One region of the Stenotrophomonas sp. YJH_SMC_57 genome, then DNA from elsewhere that is predicted to be linked to it. Evidence: predicted binding sites of a transcription regulator. Region 1 holds the regulator's gene; the other holds the start of a gene.

The links. Region 1 encodes FliA, which starts transcription of late flagellar genes. Its sites were predicted from a motif close to TAAAGTTTNNCNNNCNNNGGCCGATAA; they were not measured.
Region 2: a site for FliA is predicted at 6,353-6,379, ahead of AC5P7U_RS04045 (flagellin). Genes of this name have one in related genera too.

What each region holds. Positions count from the first base shown of each region.
Region 1 covers NZ_JCAFSZ010000012.1:109,569-117,699, reverse strand. Annotated here, with positions in the region: gene flhA (flagellar biosynthesis protein FlhA) at 1-514, shown strand, start outside; gene flhF (flagellar biosynthesis GTPase FlhF) at 660-2,282, shown strand; gene AC5P7U_RS16835 (MinD/ParA family ATP-binding protein) at 2,269-3,156, shown strand; gene AC5P7U_RS16830 (RNA polymerase sigma factor FliA) at 3,153-3,896, shown strand; gene cheY (chemotaxis response regulator CheY) at 3,954-4,346, shown strand; gene AC5P7U_RS16820 (protein phosphatase CheZ) at 4,346-4,951, shown strand; gene AC5P7U_RS16815 (chemotaxis protein CheA) at 4,954-6,780, shown strand; gene AC5P7U_RS16810 (flagellar motor protein) at 6,882-7,622, shown strand; gene motD (flagellar motor protein MotD) at 7,624-8,131, shown strand, end outside.
Region 2 covers NZ_JCAFSZ010000002.1:441,876-450,006, forward strand. Annotated here, with positions in the region: gene flgH (flagellar basal body L-ring protein FlgH) at 1-654, shown strand, start outside; gene AC5P7U_RS04025 (flagellar basal body P-ring protein FlgI) at 657-1,799, shown strand; gene flgJ (flagellar assembly peptidoglycan hydrolase FlgJ) at 1,801-3,000, shown strand; gene flgK (flagellar hook-associated protein FlgK) at 3,009-4,889, shown strand; gene flgL (flagellar hook-associated protein FlgL) at 4,886-6,088, shown strand; gene AC5P7U_RS04045 (flagellin) at 6,474-7,691, shown strand; partial or broken gene AC5P7U_RS04050 (flagellin) at 7,764-8,131, shown strand, end outside.

The DNA of each region.
Region 1 (8,131 bases):
CAAGCTCGTCGAAGATCTGACGCCGAAGGCGCTGCCGCTGTCTGCGGTGGTGCGCGTGCTGCAGAACCTGCTGGTGGAGCGCATCCCGATCCGGCAGCTGCGCAAGATCGCCGAAGCGCTGGTCGAGCATGCGCCCAGCAGCCAGGACCCGGCCGTGCTGACCGCCGCGGTGCGCACTGCGCTGGGCCGCTTCATCGTGCAGGAGATCGCCGGAATGTCGGCGGAGCTGCCGGTGTTCACCCTCAACCCGCAATTGGAACGTGTCTTGCAGGAGTCCACGCAGGGCAACGGCGCCGCGCTGGAACCCGGACTCGCTGAGCGACTGCACCAGAGCCTGGCCGAATGTGTCAGCAAGCAGGAAGCCCGCAACGAGCCCGCGGTCGTGCTGGTACCCGGCCCGGTGCGCGCCGCGCTGGCCCGCCTGGTCCGCCACAGCGTTCCGTCGCTGTCGGTCCTGGCCTACAGCGAGGTGCCGGAAGACAAGCGCCTGAAGCTGGTCGGAACGATCAGCTGACGCCGCCCTTCGATGCGCCAGAAAACAGACACCACCTTCGAACCAACGCAACAGACAGACACCAAGGGGAACCCGCACCGTGCAGACCACCGACCACCCGAGTTCCCCGACCGCCACCCCGCCGTCTTCGTCCCGTGACCACAGCATGAAAATCAAACGATTCGTCGCCGCCGACATGCGCTCGGCCATGAACCTGGTGCGCAAGGAACATGGTCCTGACGCCGTGATCCTGTCCAACCGCCGGATCGAGGAAGGCATCGAGATCGTCGCCGCCGCCAACTACGACGAGAGCGCCGTGCAGCGTGCACTGGAGGCCTCGCGCCGCGACGTGGCCCCGCCGCCGGCGCCCAAGCCGCGCACCGCCGCCGATGCGGTGATCGCCGCGGTCACCCGCCGCCGCAGCAACACCCCGGCACCGGAACCGGTGGCCGCCACCACCTCGGCCGTCGCCGCCCTCGCCCGTGCGGCGGTCGGCGCCACCGGCCGCACCCTGGACAGCGCCGACGAGATCGTGCCGACCCGCGGCAGCACCGGCTTCGCCGCCACGCTGGCGCGCGCCGCCGTCAACGAACCGGCGCTGCCGGAACAGATCTTCGCCCCGTTCGCCGAGGCCATCGTCGCACCGGCCACCGCCGCTGCCGCACCGGCCAACCGCGCCCGCTTCCCGATCGATCCGCCGCACGAGGCGCATCACGAAAGCCCGGCAGCGGCCGTGCAGCCGCCGCCGCTGCCGACCGCTGCCGTGGCCGACGTGCAGCCCGGCATCGCCGCCAGCGAACCGGCACCGGTGCACGCCAACGACGAAGCCAGCCCGGTCCCGGTGCTGGCCCCGGCCCCGACGCTGACGGTGGTCGCCCAGGACGATGCCGAGATCCGCCAGCTGCGCCACGAAGTGGCCGGCATGCGCCAGGTGATCGAGCGCGAGATGAACCGCTTCACCGACGAGCGCCTGCGCGGCTGCCCGGTACGCGCCACCGCGCTGGACCTGATGGACGAATACGGCTTCGACGCCGGCCTGGCCCGCGACGTGGCCATGCAGATCCCGCTGGAGACCGAAGCGCACCGTGGCCGCGGCCTGATGCTGGGGCTGATCTCGCGCAAGCTGCCGATCGCTCCGGTCGACCCGCTGGAAGAAGGCGGCGTGATCGCCCTGGTCGGCCCGACCGGCGCCGGCAAGACCACCACCATCGCCAAGCTGGCCTCGCGCTTCGCCGAGAAGCACGCGCCCCGCGACGTGGCCCTGGTGACCACCGACACCACCCGCATCGGCGCCCGCGAGCAGTTGTACGGCTACGGCCGCCAGCTCGGCATCGCCGTGCACGAGGCCAACAGCGGCACCGACCTGGACCAGCTGCTGGAACGCCTGAAGGACTACAAGCTGGTGCTGATCGACACCGCCGGCCTGGGCCCGCGCGACCGTGCACTGGCCGCCCAGCTGCAGTGGCTGCGCGCCGCCCGCCAGGTCCGCACCCTGCTGGTGCTGCCAGCCAACACCAGCTTCGGCGACATGGACGAGGTGGTCCGCCGCTTCGGCGCCGCCAACCTGCAGGGCCTGGTACTGAGCAAGCTGGACGAGACCGGCCGCTTCGGCAACGCGCTGTCGGTGGCCGTCGACCACGCCCTGCCGATCACCTGGGTGACCGATGGCCAGGACGTTCCGGAGGACCTGCACCGGGCCAGTGCAGCCAATCTTGTACTTCGCCTTGAAGATTTGCGCCGAGCGGCCGATATGCCCTGCAACCCGGAGTTGAACCATGCCGTCGCGTGAGTACGCCAAGCTGACCAAGACCTTCCCGCTGTCGGCCACCCGCAGCGAGCCGCTCGGCCCTGTGCGCACCATTGCCGTCACCGGCGGCAAGGGCGGCGTGGGCAAGACCAACGTCTCGGCCAACCTGGCCGTGGCGCTGGCCGGCATGGGCAAGCGCACGCTGCTGCTGGACGCCGACCTCGGCCTGGCCAACATCGACGTGATCCTGGGGCTGAACCCCACCTTCACGCTGGCCGACCTGGTCGCCGGCCGCTGCTCGCTGGAAGACGTCATCGTTGAAGGCCCGAACGGCGTGCTGGTGGTCCCGGCCGCGTCCGGCCGCCGCCACATGGCCGAGCTGGCCCCGGCCGAGCATGTCGGCCTGGTCAACGTGTTCTCCGAACTGGAACGCGAGCTGGACATCATGGTGGTGGACACCGCCGCCGGCATCACCGACGGGGTGCTGACCTTCTGCCAGGCCGCGCAGGACACCGTGGTGGTGGTCTGTGACGAGCCGGCCTCGATCACCGACGCCTACGCGCTGATCAAGGTGCTGTCGCGCGAACGCGGCGTGGACCGCATCCAGGTGGTGGCCAACATGGTGCGCGACCCCAACGAAGGCCGCGTGCTGTACGAGAAGCTGACCCGCGTCTGCGAGAAATTCCTCGCCGATGTCTCGCTGAACTACCTGGGCTGCGTGCCGCAGGACGACTGGCTGCGGCTGTCGGTGCAGCGCCAGCAGCCGGTGGTGAAGGCCTACCCGTCCAGCCCGGCGGCGCTGGCGATCACCGAGATCGCCCGTCGCACCGCGCGCTGGCAGGCGCCGACCGAACCGCGCGGCGGCGTCGAGTTCTTCCTTGAGCGCATCCTCAAGCAACGCGGGGTGGCCGCATGAAAGGCGCAGCCCAGTACCGGGAGGTCCAGCGCTCGGCCGCCAACGAGGTGATCGCCCAGCACTCGGACCTGGTGCGGCGCATCGCCCACCACCTGGCCGCGCGCCTGCCGGCCAGCGTCGAAGTCGACGACCTGATCCAGGCCGGCATGATGGGCCTGATCGAGGCCTCGCGCAGTTACGACGCCGACCAGGGTGCCTCGTTCGAGACCTATGCCTCGATCCGCATCCGCGGTTCGATGATCGATGAGATCCGGCGGGGCGACTGGGTGCCGCGCTCGGTGCACCGCCGCGCCCGCGACGCCGCCGCCACCATCCGCCGTCTCGAGCAGAGCAGTGGCCGTGCCGCCAGCGCCACCGAAGTGGCTGCCGCGATGGACATGCCGCTGCCCGAATACCTGCGGCTGATGGAAGACGCCGCACGCGGCCAGGTGCTGAGCCTGGAGTCGCGCATCGAGGACCAGGGCGAGCTGGACACCGTCGCGCAGGGCGGCCCGACCCCACAGCAGGTGCTGGAGCGCGGCGAGTTCGGCCGCGAACTGGGCAAGGCCATCGGCCACCTGCCCGAGCGCGAACAGTTGGTGCTCTCGCTGTACTACGAGCAGGAACTGAACCTGAAGGAGATCGGTGCGGTGCTCGGCGTCAGCGAGTCGCGGGTCTGCCAGATCCACGGCCAGGCCGTGCTGCGCCTGCGTGGCCGGCTGAAGATTTTCGAGGCGGCGGACGCCGGCCTGGAAGAATGAACATCCCCGAGGCGGCTGCCCCCGGCCGCCCGGAATGAACAACAAAGGAACTCTGCTTTGAACAAGAACATGCGCATCCTGATCGTCGACGACTTTTCGACCATGCGTCGAATCGTCAAGAACCTGCTGGGCGATCTGGGCTTCACCAATACCGCCGAAGCCGAGGACGGGCATGCTGCGCTGTCGCTGCTGCAGAGCCAGCCGTTCGATTTCGTGGTCACCGACTGGAACATGCCGGTGATGACCGGCATCGAGCTGCTCAAGGCGATCCGTGCCGATGCCAAGCTGAAGACCCTGCCGGTGCTGATGGTCACCGCCGAAGCCAAGCGCGAGCAGATCATCGAAGCCGCCCAGAGCGGCGTGAACGGCTACATCATCAAGCCGTTCACCGCGCAGACCCTGGAAGAAAAGCTGGGCAAGATCTTCGAACGCCTGGCGGCCAGCGCCTGATGGACACAACGGTCGACAAGAACGCCCTCGCCCTGCGCCTGCAGGAAGCCCTGGACGCACTGGAGTCCGGTGACGAGGCCGCCTGGCGGCAGCGTATCGACGGACTGGTCGCGCTGCGCACGCAGCCGATGATGAGCGGCCTTTCGCGGCTGGCCCGCGAACTGGGACAGGCGCTGGGTGAACTGCCGACCGTACCCAGCGAAGCCGGTGAGCTGGATGACGCCTGCGCGCGCCTGGACCACGTGGTGGCAATGACCGAACAGGCCACGCACCGCACCCTGGACCTGGCTGAGGAATGCCGCAGTCTGACCGAACAACTGCGCGCCGAAGGCCTGCAGCCGGGCCAGGATGCGCAGCTTGAGCGCATCCGCCACAACCTCACCGAGATCGCCCTGACCCAGAGCTACCAGGACCTGACCGGGCAGATCATCCGTCGCGTGGTCGGCATCGTCCGCCGCGTGCACGAAGGCTTCGGCGCGCTCGGCCTGCCGCCGGAACAGCATCGCACCGACCCGGAACTGGCCGGGCCGGCACTGAAGGGACTGGACCGCCACGCGGTCTCGCAGAACGACGCCGACGACCTGTTGTCGGATCTGGGGCTGTAAGCATGAGCGCGGTATCCGACGACATCACTGCCGATTTCATCATCGAGGCACAGGAAATCCTGGACCGCCTGGGCGAACAGCTGGTGTCGCTGGAGCAGGCACCGCAGGACAGCGAGCAGCTCAATGCGGTGTTCCGCGGTTACCACACGCTCAAGGGTGGTGCCGGCTTCCTCGGCGTCACCGCCATGGTCGAGCTGTGCCACGCCGCCGAAGAAGCGCTTGGCATCGCGCGCGCTGGCCAGGCCGTGTTGCAGGCCCATCACTTCGACGCGGCCCAGCAATCGCTGGACTACCTGCAATCGATGCTCGATGCAGTGTCTTCCGGCACGGAACCGGGCTACGCCCCGCCGGAGCTGATCGCACAATTCGACATGCACGGCGGCGGAACCGTGGCCCCCACCGCCTCGGCACCCGCTGCCGGCGGCGGCGACCTGATCACCGAAGACGAATTCGAGGCCCTGCTCGACCAGCTGCACGGCGGCAACGCGCCCACTGCGGTTGCGCCAGCGAAGAAGGCCGACGACGGCCTGATCAGCGAAGACGAGTTCGAAGCCCTGCTTGACCAGCTGCACGGCGGTGCGGCCCCCGGCAGCAAAGCGGTCGCCGCCGCGCCGGTTGCTCCGCCGCCGGCACCCCGCCCGGCGGCGCCCACGCCGCCCGCGAAGCCGGCCGCCAAGCCGCTGGCCGAGGCCGAGCACACCGTGCGCGTGGACACCAAGCGCCTGGATGCGATCGTCAACCTGATCGGCGAACTGGTGCTGTCACGCAACCGGTTGAAGACGCTGCGCGCACGCCTGCGCGACGAAGAGCTGGACCGCGCGGTCTCCACCCTGGACATCGCCACCGCGCGCCTGCAGTCGGCGGTGATGCGTACCCGCATGCAGCCGGTCGGCAAGGTGTTCTCGCGTTTCCCCAAGGTGGCCCGCGACGTCGCCCGCTCGCTGAAGAAGGAAGTGGACCTTGAGCTGATCGGCGCCGAGACCGAGCTCGACCGCAACCTGGTCGAGGCCTTGGCCGACCCGCTGGTGCACCTGGTCCGCAACGCCATCGACCATGGCGTGGAAATGCCCGACCTGCGCGAGGCGCAGGGCAAGCCGCGGATGGGCCATGTGCGGCTGTCGGCCCAGCAGGAAGGCGACTATGTCAGCATCGAGGTGCAGGACGATGGCGCCGGCATCGACCCGGAAAAGCTGCGTGCGAAGGCACGCGAGAAGGGCCTGATCGACCCGGAAGCCGCGGCCCGCCTGAGCAGCGAGGAATGCCTGCACCTGGTGTTCCTGCCCGGCTTCTCGACCAAGCAACAGGTCACCGATATCTCCGGCCGTGGCGTCGGCATGGACGTGGTGCAGTCGCGCATCCGCGAACTGAGCGGCCAGATCCAGATCCAGTCGGAACTGGGCCGCGGCAGCCGCTTCCTGATCCGCGTGCCGCTGACCCTGGCCATTCTTCCTACCCTGCTGGTGCAGGCCGGCGAGGACGTCTACGCGCTGCCGCTGGCGCGCGTGATGGAAGTGCTGCACGCACCGCGCACCTCGCTGGGCTGGTTCGATGGGCGTGCCGTGCTCGACCGGCGCTCGCATACCCTGCCGCTGGTCGATCTGCGCCAGTGGCTGGATGTGACGCCAGCCGCGTCGACCCTGCTGACCATCGTGGTGCTGCAGGCCGGCGAGGCCCGCTTCGGCCTGGTCGTGGACCAGGTGCGCGGGCGCGAGGAAGTGGTGATCAAGCCGCTGCCCAAAGCCCTGCGGGGCCTGCGCGGTTACGCCGGTGCAACCTTGATCGGCGATGGTCGCATGGCGCTGATCCTGGATGTGGATGGCCTGCGATGAATCCCGCCGGGCCCTGCCCGGTGGCCCGAAAACTGTGACTACCGTCTGTACGCGATCTCCCGGTGTCTCAAGTCCCATTCATACACGCCGATACCGGAACCATGGATAGACTCAGCCTCATTGGACTCTTTCTCGCCCTGGCCTCGCTGGTCGGTGGCAGCATCCTCAAGGGCGCCGGCCTGGCGTCGTTGTGGTCGCCTGCGGCGTTCGTGATCGTCATCGTCGGCACCATCGCCGCGATCCTGCTGCACACCTCACCGGCGGTATTCAAGCACGCGTTCAAGATCGTGCGCTGGGTCGTGCGCCCGCCGCACAGCGACCGCCGTGAGCTGATCCAGCAGATCGTCGAGTGGAGCAACATCGCCCGCCGCCAGGGCCTGCTGGGCCTGGAGTCGCAGGTGGAAGCACAGCAGGACCCGTTCCTGCGCAAGGGCCTGCAGCTGCTGGTGGACGGCGTCGAACCGGAGTCGATGCGGCACATGCTGGAAATCGAACTGGGCAGCCAGGAACACCAGGACCAGGCCGGCGCCAAGGTGTTCGAGGCGATGGGCATCTATGCGCCGACGCTCGGCATCATCGGCGCCGTGCTGGGCCTGATCGCGGTGATGAAGAACCTGGCCGACCCGAGCAAACTCGGCCACGGCATCGCCGCCGCGTTCACCGCCACCATCTACGGCATCGCCTCGGCCAACCTGTTGTTCCTGCCGATTGCCGCCAAGCTCAAGAGTGTGATCTCGCACAACACCCGCGACCGCGAAATGGTCATCGAAGGCCTGATCTCGATTGCACAGGGCGAGAACCCGCGCAACATCGAAACCAACCTCTCCGGCTTCCTGCACTGACATGGCCCGCCGCAAGCACCACGAAGAGCACGCCAACCATGAAGCATGGGCGATCCCCTATGCCGACCTGATGACGCTGCTGCTCGCCTTCTTCGTGGTCATGTATGCCATTTCCTCGGTCAACGAGGGCAAGTACCGGATCATGGCCGACGCGCTCACCGACGCCTTCGGTGGTGCGCCGCGCACCATCAACCCGGTGCAGGTCGGCAACAAGCAGGTGCAGGGTGGCGGCTGGGACAGCCCGTCGGTGATCAAGTCCGGCACCAAGATCGGTCCGTCCGCACCGGCCCCGTCGCATGACCCGACGCTGCTGCCGTCGATGGCCTCGCAGATGCGCATGCCGGTATCGGTGCACAACCAGGAACAGATCGCGCGCGCCGAGCGCCAGCTCAACAGCATCGCCGACCGCCTCACCGCCGCGCTGGCGCCGCTGATCGACCGCGGCATGATCAGCGTGCGCCGCACCGAACTGTGGATCGAGGTCGAGATCAACAGTGACATCCTGTTCC
Region 2 (8,131 bases), on a different contig from region 1:
TGCGCCGTGGCCGCCCTGCTCGGTGGCTGCGTGATCGCCGGCGACGTGCGCCCCTACGCGGCGATGGCGCCGATCCAGCCGATCATGCCGCCGCAGGCCGCGCCGACCGCCGGTGCGATCTACGCTGCCGGCCCGACCCTGCAGCTGTATTCGGACCGTCGCGCACGCGATGTCGGCGACCTGCTGACCATCACCCTGCTGGAAAACACCACCGCGCAGACCAGTGCCAACACCGCCACCAACAAGGAGTCGAACCTCAACCTGGGGACGCCCTCGATCCTCGGTGCGCCGGTCACGCTGGGCGGCAAGGACATCCTCAGCGCGTCGGCCACCGGCAAGCGTGATTTCACCGGCAAGGGCAACAGCGCGCAGAGCAACCGGCTGCAGGGCAGCGTCACGGTCACCGTGGTGCAGCGCCTGCCCAACGGCAACCTGGTCGTGCAGGGGCAGAAGAACCTGCGGCTGAACCAGGGCGACGAACTGGTGCAGGTGCAGGGCATCGTGCGCCCCGGTGACATCAGCCAGGACAACACCATTCCGTCCAGCCGCGTGGCCGAAGCCCGCATCGTCTACGGCGGACGCGGCCCGGTCGCGCAGTCCAACGCGATGGGCTGGTTGAGCCGCTTCTTCAACTCCGGCCTGACGCCGTTCTGAGTATGGCCATGAAAGCTCTCTTCTCTTCCACGTGGCAGCGACGCATCGCGTCGCTCTACGGATCATTCTTCCTTCTGCTGGCAATGGCTGCGCCGGCCAGCGCCGAGCGCATCAAGGACCTGGCCCAGGTCGGCGGCGTGCGCGGCAATGCGCTGGTGGGTTATGGACTGGTGGTGGGCCTGGATGGCAGCGGTGACCGCACCAGCCAGGCACCGTTCACCGTGCAGAGCCTGAAGAACCTGCTCGGCGAGCTCGGCGTCAACGTGCCGCCGAACGTCAACCCGCAGCTGAAGAACGTGGCGGCGGTGGCGATCCATGCCGAACTGCCGCCGTTCGCCAAGCCGGGCCAGCCGATCGACATCACCGTGTCCTCGATCGGCAATGCGGTGTCGCTGCGTGGCGGCTCGCTGCTGATGGCTCCGCTGCGCGGTGCCGATGGCCAGATCTACGCGATCGCCCAGGGCAACCTGATCGTCGGCGGCTTCGGTGCGCAGGGCAAGGACGGTTCCCGCGTCTCGGTGAACGTGCCCAGCGTCGGCCGCATTCCCAACGGCGCCACCGTTGAACGTGCCCTGCCCGATCCGCTCGCCAATGGCGGCGACATCACCCTGAACCTGCACAACAACGATTTCACCACCGTCTCGCGCATGGTCGCTGCACTCAACAACGCCTTCGGCGAGGGCGCGGCGCGTGCCGTCGATGGTGTGACCGTGGCGGTCACCGCACCCACCGATCCCGGCGCGCGCATCGGCCTGCTGGCACGCATCGAGAACCTGGAGCTGACCCCGGGCAGCGGGCCGGCCAAGGTGGTGGTCAATTCGCGCACCGGCACCGTCGTCATCGGCCAGCAGGTACGGGTCGGCCCGGCCGCGATCTCGCATGGTTCGCTGACCGTGACGATCCAGGAAAACACCAACGTCAGCCAGCCCAACGCCCTGTCCGGCGGCCGCACCGTGGCCAGCCCACAGTCGACCATCACCGCCACCAACGACGGCAGCCGCATGTTCAAGTTCAGCGGCGGCACCACCCTGGACGAAATCGTGCACGCGGTGAACGCCGTGGGCGCGGCGCCGGGCGATCTCATCGCGATCCTGGAAGCCCTGAAGCAGGCCGGCGCACTGAGTGCCGAGCTCGAGGTGATCTGACATGCGCATCAATCCCGCATTCGATCTGCACCCGGCGCAACAGAACGATCCGGCCAAGATCGACAAGGTCGCGCGCCAGCTGGAAGGCCAGTTCGCGCAGATGCTGGTCAAGAGCATGCGTGACGCCAGCTTCGGCGATTCGCTGTTCCCCGGCGAGAACAAGATGTTCCGCGACATGTACGACCAGAAGATTGCCGAGGCGATGACACGCGGCAAGGGCCTGGGCCTGTCGGGCATGATCAGCCGCCAGCTGTCCGGCCAGGCCGCCGACGGCCCGGCGCTGGATACCCGCGTGGACCCGGCCAAGGCCAGCCGCGCCTACCAGCTGAACGCACCGGCCAGGCCGGCACCGTCGCTGCCATTGGAGGACGGCAGCCAGACCGTGCGCCTGCTGCAGCAGATGGCGGCCGGCGCACAGTCGGGCGCACAGGCCGCGGTGGCACCGATGGAGCAGGCACTGGACCTGATTGCCGGCCGCGAGAGCAGCAGCATGCACCGCTCGCTCGGCACCGACGATCCCTACATCGGCAGCCTGCAGGGCGATGACTGGGCGGCCGGCAACGACCAGTGGGCGGCGACTGCCAGCAATCGCGGCACCGCGATCAGCCCGGCCGAAGCCCTGGCCACCCGCACCGCCGTGGCCCAGCTCGGCGAGCATACCCCGGAGGGCTTCGTTGCCAGCATCTGGCAGCACGCGCAGAGCGCAGCCAAGGAGCTCGGCGTGGATGCCCGCGCCCTGGTCGCCCAGGCCGCGCTGGAAACCGGCTGGGGCAAGCGCCACATCAAGCATGCCGACGGCAGCACCTCGCACAACCTGTTCGGCATCAAGGCCAATGGCTGGAGCGGCCAGCGTGCCGTGGCCGGCACCCATGAGTATGTCGATGGCGTGCGCCGCAACGAGACCGCCAGCTTCCGCGCCTACAGTTCGCCGGCCGAAAGCTTCGCCGACTACGTGCGCCTGTTGAAGACCAGCCCGCGCTACCAGCAGGCCCTGCAGGCCGGCACCGACGTGCAGGGCTTCGCGCGCGGCCTGCAGCGTGCCGGTTATGCCACCGACCCACGCTACGCCGCCAAGATCGCCGCGATCGCCGGGGGGCCGACCATCGAGCGCGCCGTCAGCGCCGTAGCCGACGCCGGCACGCGCCTTGGCCAGACCTTCGCCAGCACCGCAACCGCGGCGCTGGGTATCACTCGTCGTTGAGGAACCCCATGTCCAGCGTACTTTCCACCGGTACCGGTGCCCTGCTCGCCTTCCAGCGTGCGTTGGCGACCACCAGCCACAACGTGGCCAACCTCAATACCCCGGGTTACAGCCGGCAGAAGGTCAACTTCGCCACCGCTGATCCGCAGAACTACGGCTATGGCACGGTCGGCAACGGCACCCGCATCACCGACATCCGCCGCACCGCCGACCAGCTGGCGATCTCGCGCCTGCTCGACAGCAGCGGCGAGCTGGCACGCCTGAAGCAGCTTTCCGGCATGGCCGACCGGGTCAACTCGCTGTTCTCGGAAGGCGCGACCAACATCGCCGGCGTCTGGTCGAACTTCTTCGACTCGGTCAGCGGCCTGTCCTCCAATGCCTCCGGCACCGCCGACCGGCAGAACATGCTCGACGGCGGCAAGGCCCTGGCCAATCGCTTCGTGCAGCTCAACACGCACCTGAACAACCTCAATGGCGAGGTCAACAACGGCCTGCTGGCCGGTGCCACCGAGGTCAACCGCCTGGCGCAGGAGATCGCGCAGATCAACGGCGCCATCGGCACCAACATCGCCAACGCCGCGCCGGACCTGCTTGATCGCCGCGACCAGCTGATCACCCAGCTGATCGGCTACACCGGCGGTACGGCGGTGATCCAGGACGGCGGCATCATGAATGTCTACACCGCCGGCGGCAACGCATTGGTGGTGGGCACCACGGCGACCAAGGTCACCACCGTGGCCGACCCCTACCAGCCCGAGCGCCTGCAGCTGGCGCTGGAGACCCAGGGCAACACGATCCGGCTTGACGCAAAGGCCGTCGGTGGCCAGATCGGCGGCCTGCTGGAATTCCGCGACACGGTGCTGACCCCGGCCCAGGCCGAACTGGGCAAGCTGGCCGTCGGCCTGGCCGAGACCTTCAACCAGACCCATCACCAGGGTGTGGACATGTATGGCCAGCTGGGCGGTGATTTCTTCAACATCGGCAATCCGCGCGTCACCGCCAACAATGCCAACACCGGCACGGCCAGCCTCAGCGCCACCTATGGCGACCTGGGCAAGCTGGACGCGCAGAACGTGGTGCTGCAGTTCGATGGCACCCAGTGGAAGGCCAGCCGCGCCGACACCGGCGCCAACGTGCCGCTGACCGGTACCGGCACCGCCACCGATCCGCTGGTGATCAATGGCGTCAAGCTGGTGGTCGGCGGTACCCCGGCTGCCAATGATCGATTCCTGCTGCAGCCCACCGCAGGCGTGGCCGGCAGCATGGAAGTGGCGATCACCGATCCCTCGCGCATCGCCGCCGCGGCGGCGGTGAAGGGTGCTGCCGCCACGTCCAACACCGGCACCGGCAAGCTGAGCGGGGTCACCGTCAGCGATTCGACCAATGCCAACCTGCGCAATCCGGCCGCGATCGTGTTCACCTCGGCCACCACCTACACCATCGATGGTGGCCCGCCGCAGACCTACACCCCGGGCCAGACCATCAGCGCCAATGGCTGGAGCTTCGTGCTGGACGGTGCGCCGAAGGTCGGCGACACCTTCAACATCACCCCGACCCCGGCCGGCTCGTCGGACAACAGCAATGCCTCCCGGCTGGCCAAGGTGGAGAGCGCGAAGGCGTTCAACAGCGGCACGGTCACCCTCAACGGTGCGCTGGGCGGCCTGACCACCCAGGTCGGTGCCGCGGCCCGCTCGGCCGAGTACTCGCTGGAAGCGCAGCTGGTGATCAACGACAAGGCGCAGGAAGCGCGCGATGAAGTGTCCGGCGTCAACCTGGACGAGGAAGCGGCCGACATGCTGCGCCTGCAGCAGGCCTATCAGGCCGCCTCGCAGCTGATTTCCACCGCCGACAGCATGTTCCAGACCATCCTGGGAGCCGTCCGCCGATGAGCAGCCGCATCTCCACCAGCATGATGTTCAACCAGTCCGTGTCGCTGATGATGGCCAAGCAGGCCAAGCTCAGCCACCTGGAGCAGCAGATCGCCACCGGCAGCAAGATCGTCAGCGCCAAGGACGATCCGGTTGCCGCCGGTGCCGCAGTCGGTCTTGACCGCAGCCTGGCCGCGCTTGACCGCATGAAGCTCAATGCCGGCAACGTGCAGAACCGGCTGGGCGTGCAGGAAAACACCCTGGCCCAGGTCAACGACCTGATGGCGCGCGTCAATGATCTGACCATCCAGGCCAGCAACCCGGCGCTGAGTGCACCGGACAAGAAGACCCTGATCACCGAGCTGAACCAGATCCGCGATGGCCTGCTGTCACTGGCCAACGCCGACGATGGTACCGGCCGCTACGTGTTCGGCGGCACCAACGACGGTGACCCGCCGTTTGCCAAGATCAACGGCAAGGTGGTCTACCGCGGCGACCAGACCCAGCGCCAGATCGAGGTCGGCCCGGATACCTACGTGCGCGATGCGCTGCCCGGCAGCGAGATCTTCATGCGCATCCCCACCGGCGATGGCTTTGTCGATGGCGGCGCGGCGGCTGGCAACACCGGCAACGGCGTGCTGACCAACATCACCCGCGACGGCAGTGACAGCTGGAACGGACAGTCCTTCAGCATCCGCTTCACCGCTGCCGACCAGTACCAGGTGCTGGATGGCGCGGGCAATGTCACCGGTACCGGCACCTACAAGGCCGGTGACAACGTGGAAGTGAACGGGGTGCGGTTGCAGATCACCGGTGCGCCCGCTGCGGGTGACAGCTTCAACGTCACGCCTGCGAGCAGCCGCGACATCTTCGACACCATGGACAAGCTGATCGCCGCGCTGGATGCCGACACCGGTACCACCGCGAAGATGTCCGCGCAGCAGAACGAACTGCAGAGTGCCCTGCGCGACGTGGCACGCGCCTCCGAACGCATGATCGATTCGCGTGCCGCAGGCGGCGCACAGCTGAAGGCATTGGACAACGCCGCGGACATGCGCGAGGCCAACGGCGTGACCCTGAAGACCACGCTGTCGCAGATGCGTGACCTGGACTATGCCGATGCGCTGAGCCAGTACCAGCTGCAGAGCACCGCGCTGCAGGCGGCACAGACGATCTTCTCGCAGATGCAGTCGATGTCGTTGTTCAACAAGATCCGCTGACGCTTCCCTCGGGTCACCCCTGAAAGGCCGCGATGCCCTGCATCGCGGCCTTTTTCGTTTCTGCGCCGGGCACCACGCCCGCTGCGGCGGAATGCCCGTGATTACCCATCAAGGCCGGCGCTGGCCCGCCGATACCTTCATCAGCGCTGGTCGGGCCTGCCCCGACCGCCCCTTTCCGGGATCGCCTTCATGCCCTTCCAGGGCTGAAAAGCCCGGGAAAAACAGCCTCCAGCACCGAATCACGGCTCCAGCGGAATTCACGGCTAAAGGTTGTTGACAAAGCGCCGTTATTCATTTGGCAACAGCGAAGCACACAGCCACACAAAAAAACCGGCGGCGCTTCGTTTCATTCACCAACGGGTTCCATATAAGAGGAGACGACCCCATGGCACAGGTAATCAACACCAATACGATGTCGCTCAACGCTCAGCGCAACCTGAGCACCAGCGGCAGCTCGCTCGCTACCACCATCCAGCGCCTCTCGTCCGGCCTGCGCATCAACAGCGCGAAGGACGACGCGGCCGGCCTGGCCATCAGCGAGCGCTTCACCACCCAGATCCGTGGTCTGGACGTGGCCATCCGCAACGCCAACGACGGTATCTCGCTGGCCCAGGTCGCCGAGGGTTCGCTGAGCGAAGTCGGCAACAACCTGCAGCGCATCCGCGAACTGGCGGTGCAGTCCTCCAACGCCACCAACTCGGCCAGCGACCGCAAGGCCCTGCAGGCCGAAGTAACCCAGCTGGTCTCGGAAGTGGACCGCGTCGCCAAGCAGGCCGATTTCAACGGCACCAAGCTGCTGGACGGCTCTTTCACCAGCCAGCTGTTCCAGGTCGGTGCCAACGCCGGCCAGGCCATCGCCATCAACAGCGTGGTCAACGCCAAGGCCGATTCGCTGGGTGCCGCCTCCTTCGCCAACGGCTACACCGGCACCGCGCTGGCGACCGACAAGGCCACCGCCGACACCACCTACTCCGGCCTGCAGATCTCGGTCACCCCGCCGGGCGGCACCGCCACCACGATCACCGTCAACGACTTCACCGTGAAGGCGGGCGAGTCGATCACTTCGGCCACCTCCGCCGCGATCAACAACAAGCTGGGCGAAACCGGCGTCATGGCCTCGGTCAATGCCGGCGTGATCAGCCTGGCTTCGGTCAAGGACGGCCAGACCTTCACCCTGGGCGTCAGCGCCGCCACCCCGCCGACCGGCGCCACCGCCGCGACGATCGCCGGCCTCGGCCTGACCGAGACCAGCACCAATGGCGGCACGCTCACCGGCACCTCGGCCAGCTTCGTCAAGGACCTGAACGTCACCACGGCCGAAGGCGCGCAGAAGGCGCTGTCGATCGTCGACAAGGCCTTGGAATCGGTCAACAGCGTCCGCGCCGACCTCGGCGCGATCCAGAACCGCTTCACCTCGGTGGTAGCCAACCTGCAGACCTCCTCGGAGAACCTGTCGGCCTCGCGCAGCCGTATCCGCGATACCGACTTCGCCAAGGAAACCGCCGAGCTGACCCGCACCCAGATCCTGCAGCAGGCCGGTACGGCCATGCTGGCCCAGGCCAACCAGGTACCGCAGAACGTGCTCAGCCTGTTGCAGCGCTGACATGAGCCGCCCCCGGGGCACGTCGGGGGCGTCTAACCCAACTCACGTGCAACCGCTCAAGGACCTCTCCTCATGGCACAAGTCATCAACACCAATACGATGTCGTTGAATGCTCAGCGTAACCTGAGCACCAGCGGCAGCTCGCTGGCCACCACCATCCAGCGCCTGTCCTCCGGTTCGCGCATCAACAGCGCCAAGGACGACGCCGCCGGTCTGGCGATCTCCGAGCGCTTCGGCACTCAGATCCGCGGCACCGACGTCGCCATCCGCAATGCCAACGACGGTATCTCGCTGGCCCAGGTCGCCGAAGGTTCGCTGACCGAAATCGGCAACAACCTGCAGCGCGTCCGCGAGCTGTCGGTGCAGGCGTCCAACGCCACCAACTCGGCCAGCGACCGCAAGGCGCTGCAGGCCGAAGTGACCCAGCTGGTCTCGGAAAT